Regions from separate parts of the Rheinheimera sp. ATLC3 genome, predicted to be linked through region 2. Evidence: riboswitches for the same ligand, from Rfam matches in the RefSeq annotation. Region 2 holds a riboswitch; the other holds the start of a gene.

The links. A riboswitch is a leader RNA that binds a small molecule or an ion and turns the genes downstream of it on or off. The one in region 2 is predicted to bind cobalamin.
Region 1: it holds a riboswitch for cobalamin, as region 2 does, so the genes downstream of both, AC5SV9_RS19015 (ABC transporter ATP-binding protein) here and AC5SV9_RS16920 (TonB-dependent receptor domain-containing protein) in region 2, are expected to answer to the same signal.

Annotation. Positions count from the first base shown of each region.
Region 1 covers NZ_CM182103.1:4,071,290-4,074,576, reverse strand. The annotation lists gene AC5SV9_RS19020 (FecCD family ABC transporter permease) at 1-821, opposite strand, end outside; gene AC5SV9_RS19015 (ABC transporter ATP-binding protein) at 821-1,594, opposite strand; cobalamin riboswitch at 1,670-1,850, opposite strand; gene AC5SV9_RS19010 (hypothetical protein) at 1,936-2,325, opposite strand; gene AC5SV9_RS19005 (extracellular catalytic domain type 2 short-chain-length polyhydroxyalkanoate depolymerase) at 2,565-3,287, shown strand, end outside.
Region 2 covers NZ_CM182103.1:3,633,397-3,636,683, forward strand. The annotation lists gene AC5SV9_RS16905 (ketopantoate reductase family protein) at 1-639, opposite strand, end outside; gene AC5SV9_RS16910 (VanZ family protein) at 606-962, opposite strand; gene AC5SV9_RS16915 (YajQ family cyclic di-GMP-binding protein) at 1,055-1,537, shown strand; cobalamin riboswitch at 1,601-1,787, shown strand; gene AC5SV9_RS16920 (TonB-dependent receptor domain-containing protein) at 1,826-3,287, shown strand, end outside.

The sequences.
Region 1 (3,287 bases), 440 kb from region 2:
TGCCTGACAATATGTGGCACCATCAGACCGACAAAGGCTATGCCTCCGCATTGCGATACGATACATGCGGTCAGTAACGCCGTTGCCAGTAACAATGTCAAACGCAACCGTAATGTATTAACACCAAGCGTACGTGCACTTTCATCACTAAATAGTAACGCATCCAGCTGTCTGCGAAGCGCCAGTGCCAACAGCAGTACTATTAACGTCACCGGTGCCAACAGCGCAACGCTGTGCCAGTCTGTGCGGCTTAAACTCCCCATCAGCCAGAACATAATGCGGTTAGCTGCAAATGGCTCGGCAAAATACAAAATAAAGCTACTTATTGCACTGAGCATAAAAGACACGGCAACACCTGCCAGCAACGTAGTCTCTACTTTACGCCAGCGCTGGCCTGCGCACACAGCAAATACCAGCGCCACGGCAAACAGTGCACCTGCAAACGCCCCCAAAGCCATACTCACCATCTGAGGTGGTAACACAACACTGACAAGTGTCGCTCCCAAACCGGCACCAGCCATCAAACCAAATAAATAAGGATCGGCAAGCGGATTGCGGCTGGCGTTTTGCAAAATAGCGCCACAAATCGCCAGGCCAGCCCCCACTAATACGGCGGTCAGTATGCGGGGCAGTCTTATCTGCCAGACGATTGTATTTAACAGCTCTGCATTAATTGGCAGGTTAAAGCCCTGGCCGGCCAGTAAATAAAACACCTCACGGATACTTAACTTAACGCTGCCAAAAGTCAGGCTTAACAGCACGCTCACTAACAGCAAAATAACAGCGCCCGTCATAGTTCGGCCATAACGACGTCTTAACATCAACGACCTCCATCATCAGGCAAAAAGGTGAGTTGAAGCTTTTGCAACTGTGGATGCAAATAGGTATGGCAGCTCATCCCAAAAACCGGCTGTAATATGGATTCGGTCAGTACCTGGTCTGGTGGGCCAAAACCACACTGTACTCCCTGGTCAAGTAGTAACAGCTTATCGCAGTACATTGCCGCAAGATTTAAGTCGTGCAGGCATGCCAAAGCCGGAATACCCAGATTGCGTACCAGCTGTAATATCTGATGTTGAAACTTTACGTCCAGATGGTTCGTGGGTTCATCAAGCAGTAATATGGCTGGCTGCTGCACCAAAGCACGTGCAATATAAAGTCGCTGCAGCTCACCACCTGACAGCGTATCAACCTGTTGCGTTGTTTTATGTTCCAGCCCTACTTTTTGTAACGCCTGACTTATACACTCGTCATCTTCACTGTTATTAAGTTCAAACCAGCTTTTACGGGGCAAAAGCCCCATAGCGGCGACCTGTTGCACAGTTAAACTGAACAGCGGAGACAAGTTCTGACTAACAACAGCCACAGTGCGCGCCAGCTTTGCCGCACTATATTGCTGCACGGGTATTTTCCGCAGCAGTATAGTGCCGCTGTCTGCAGTATGATGGTTACATAACAAACGCAACAGGCTACTTTTACCGGCACCATTTGGCCCGATAACACCAACAAACTCACCAGGCTGCAGTGAAAAACTAATATTCTGCAAAATAGGCTTATTGTCTAAGCGAAGAGAAATCGCAGATACATTCAGCAAAACCGACTCCTGACAAAGGCAGCCGCCGGCCTGCTATGAGCATGGCATGGCGCTGCTGTGAACTCCCGCACAGAGGCATAACACTAGGCTTAAGCAGGTATCCTGACTTGATGTGATAGCCCACAATCACCCTTCCCGGCGCAAAGCCAGTGGTTACAGATTGCAGCACATCTTACAGTTGCGGGTACAGTGCAGGCCTCTCACCTGCTTCCCTGGCTGGCGGGTATCAACCCGCCCTAAAGCACGCCACAGTGTAACAGAAATATATCTGCTCAGGCATAACAAAACCGCCGGCTTAATGCCGGCGGTTTTGTTATCAGGATTGAATATTGTGCTGTTGGCTATTCGAGTGCACTTAACAGCGTTTTATCCAGACCGTCTTCGTTTAATATTTTGACAATCGCCTGACAGTGTTCAATAGTGAAATCGCCATCGGCAATTTGTGCGTTAAGCATACTGCGTCTTTTCATCACGATATCAGATACCATTTTCTTATCTGAACCGGTTTTATCCATCTTGGTGCTAAGTTTATCCAGAAACGGATACAGATTTTTTTCAGCATCGTAAGCAGCTGATCGCACCGCCGGGTGGAAGTCCTCACAGGCATTAAGGTTCAGCAGATAAAAATTCAGATAACCGGCAACAGTTACCAGTTTATAATCCTGAGTATTCGCCATTGCAGCTGTGGAAAACACCGTTGCCGCAATAATTGCACTTGCCCATTTTTTCATTATGACTTCCTGTTGTTCAGCTTGCGATGCTATTCAATCTAACCACAAAGCCGGTGTTTTGCAACGTTAAGATGCTAAAAAGCAATGCATCATATTATGTAAATAAGCTAACCTGGTATCAGCAAATAACACTCTGCCATTATCGACAGCTACGCTCATCTGCCTGTACTAAAGCCTTATTGCCGCATCATTACTTATATGCAACATTTAATGTCATCCCATTTTGTTACGGAGTTTTTATGCGCTTTGTCACTCTGACCGTCCTGTTGCTGTCGGCCCAGTCCGCATGTGTTCTGGCAAACAACGATTCAGCTATCAGCACGCTAAACCTGAATGACACTATTACCGTATCAGGTTTGTCCAGCGGAGCTTATATGGCTGGCCAATATCATCAGGCATTTGCCAGCCAGGTCAAAGGTGTGGCCATGTTAGCCGGTGGGCCTGTGTACTGCGCGCAAAACAGTCTCGGACTGGCATTGGAGCATTGCTTTAATAAAGACACCAGTGCGCCAGATCTTACGGCAATAGAACAATACCTTACTACAGCGCGTGAAGCTGACAAACTGGCCCCGCTCAGCGCTCAGGCCAATGATAAGATATGGATTCTTAACGGCACTGAAGATAAGACAGTACAACCAAAGCTGGGCGCCCTGCTTTTCCAGCAGTACCAGCAATGGGTTAAACCAGAGAATATCGTGTTCGTTGATGACAAAGCGTTCGCGCATACCTTTCCGACAGACCGCACTGATCTGGGAAGTTGCAGCCAGTCAGAGCCACCGTATCTGGCAAGTTGCAACTACGATGCTGCAGGCGCTCTGCTTAACCACTTAATCGGCGACATTAAACCTAAAGCTGCGACAACAACCGGTGAGCTCGTCGAGATAAATCAACACCAATTATCCACAGCAGCGACAACCACTCTGGCTAAAACCGGTTATTTATATATCCCGCAGCACTGTGCT
Region 2 (3,287 bases):
CAGCGCCTCGATATGGTGGCGATATTTCAAAGACGCGAGTTCACCATTACGGCAATTATGTAATGCAGTCAGTGGATTAATCACGGCATTGATAGCGAGCTTTTGCCACAGCGCCGGTTGGATATTATCGGTAAGCGTCACAGGGCCAAGCGCCATATCCATAGCTTGCACCACTTGTTGCTGCTGTACTTTGGCCGCACTATTGAGCGCTGCCAGCGTACTCATACCCTCACCGGTATGCAGCACTGTATCAGCCTGTCTCAATGCGCCGTGGGTTGTTGTCAGAAACCACAGGCCTTGCTGCGGCAACAGCATTGGTGTTACCTGCGCTATGCTGCCCATGCCGTTGTGGCTTAATACCAGTTGCGCATCTGAAGCTAATGCCGGAAGCAAGGCTTGCACGGCTTCTGTTACCGCATAGCTTTTTACCGGTATAAGTACTGCGGAGATGGGCGCCGAAGCAGGCGTAAACTGTAACTGACGATGGGAAAATTTAATCGTCAGCAACCGGGGTTGGCGCAGCCACAGGCTGACATCACAGCCTGCCTGTTGCATGCGGCACGCAGCCAGTAAACCTATAGCGCCCTGGCCAACAATGCTCCAGCTTAACGTTTGCTGCGGGGCCGGATCTTGTGCCACAGGCCACGCACCAGGTAAAAGCTGATGACGCCGGTGATATCAGCTGCAAAATCAAGCCAGTCGCCCTGGCGACGGGTAAAGTAGTGTTGTACCAGCTCTATAGCGCCGCCATAACTGCCAAGCACAATAAAGGCGGTGAGCGGTGCCAGTTTAAAGCCTTTCCACAACAAGGCGGCGAGTAAGGCAAAAATACTAAAATGCACCAGCTTGTCCACGTGAGCAAAGCCAGCGATAACACGGTGGCCGTTTAGCTCAGCCAGAAAGCTTGCCGTAGCCAGCACAAAGAAGGAGAGGCAAAAAACGCGGTAGACAGTCTGCGACACAAAAACCCCCGTAATATATGGCGCTCGGATTGTAACAGTTTTCTGGTTATAATCACCAGCAAACAGAGGCTGTTATAGTCAGGAGATAAAGAATGCCATCCTTCGATATTGTTTCAGAAGTTGATATAAACCAGGCGAAAAACGCCGTAGAGAATGCCAAACGGGAACTGGAGACACGCTTTGATTTTCGTGGCGTTAACGCCAAAATTGAGCTGAACAAAGAGCAAATTGAGCTGACCGCTGAAGCTGATCAGCAAGTCATGCAACTGTTTGATATTTTTGCGACTAAAGCCAGCAAATTGCAGCTGGATGTCAGCAGCTTCAAAATTGAAAAAGAAGAACGTCACGGCAAATTTATCACCCGTCATGTCAGTATCAAGCAGGGTATCGATAAAGAGATGGCGAAAAAAATCGTTAAGCTGGTTAAAGATAGCAGTATCAAAGTGCAGGTCGCGATACAGGGCGAAGAACTGCGGGTAACCGGTAAAAAGCGAGACGATTTACAGGCCGTTATGCAATTGGTGCGTACCAGCGAGCTGGGGCAACCGTTTCAGTTTAAAAATTTCCGCGATTGATTTTTAGCCATCCAGACATCTATTGACATTTTGCCTTGATGGCGTAAACTGCACGCGGCTCCATATGGAGCCGCTTTTTCTGGTGCTGCAGAGCGACTGCAGTTAAACGGGAATCTGGTGTAAATCCAGAGCTGCCCCCGCAACGGTAAACAACTGAGCTGTACTCAAGGCCACTGTCACAGGATGGGAAGGCGGGTGCAGGCGAAAGCAGGTTGTCAGCCCGGAGACCGGCCCGAAAAATTCCTATAACTTGAATAAATGTGCGGTGGGCACGTTTTCGGAGCTTACATGTTTAAACCTGCTTTTGCGGCCGTTCTGGTCGCGTCCTGCTGCTCGGTTGCAGCAGATGATTCTGTTGAACATATCAGTATTTATGCCAATCGTACCGCAACGCCGCAACAAGAAGTGCTAGCCAGTATAACTGTACTGGAGCGCGATGATATCGTTGCGCGCCAGGCCAGCGATTTGCCCGCTTTGCTTGCGCAGTTGCCGGGGATCAGTTTGGCAAGAAGTGGTGGCCGCGGCCAGCTTAGCAGTGTATTTGTACGTGGCGGCGAGACAGATCATACGCTGGTGCTGATAGATGGTGTGCGCAGTGGTTCAGCAACTGCTGGTGCAAGATCTCTGGCAACGTTGCCGCTGGAGCTGATTGAGCGTATTGAAGTGATTCGGGGGCCCCGTGCTGCTTGGTACGGTTCCGATGCTTTAGCAGGTGTGATTGCTATTACTACGCGGCGCAGCAACGGTGTTGAGGCGACTGTTAATGCAGGGAGTTATGGCCAGTTCGGTACTGATGTTAGCATCGTACATCAGGCTGAAAAATTAACGCTTCGGGCTACAGCTGGTGCGAGTGCTGCAGACGGATTTAATGTTCAACCTGAGCTTGATCAGGATAGAGATGGCTATGATCAGCGGTTTGTAAAAGTTGCAGCAGACTATCAAACTGACTGGGGGGTATGGAGTGCGCAGGCTGATGTTGTCTCAGGCTCATATCAATATGATACCTCCTATGGTGATCAAGACCAGGCTGATACGTTAAATCGCACCTACTTACTTGGCTGGCACCATCAGCTTGGCCAGTGGCAGCATCAGGTGCAAGTAAACCGGCAGCTTGATAGCGACGCTGTTTTTGGTCCAACTTCAAGAAGCCCTTTCGTTACCGAACGCGATGAATTTAACTATCAGACATCAACGGCATTGTCTGACAACTTAAATATTCTTGCCGGTATTAACTGGTATCAGGAGAGTGTAGACAAGTCAGCCACTGTCTATGAGCGCTTAAGCCGCAACAACCGTGCAGTGTTTACCGGCGTAAATTATCAGCTAGCCAAGTTGAAACTTGAAGCCGCAGCACGCCGGGACGACGCCACCGAATATGGCAGCAATAATACCTGGCAGCTGGCCGCTGGTTATCAGTTAAATGAGCAATGGAGTTTACGTGCCAGTCGGGGTTCTGCATTTAAAGCACCGACGTTTAACGACCTGTACTTCCCCGGTTCAAATAATCCTGAGTTGTTACCGGAACACGCTGTTTCTGATGAGATTGCCGTAGACTTTGCGGCGGAGAATGTGCAGTTAAGTCTGGCTTGGTTTGACCGCGATGTAACAAACCTGATCCAGTGGGCAGTGACCCGACCAGAGAACGTCGCTAAAGCAGACATTGAGGGGTTTGAGCTTACAGCTGATTATCAGTGGCAGCAGTGGTCACAGAGTTTAGCTTATACCTGGCTGGATGCCAGAGATAACGATA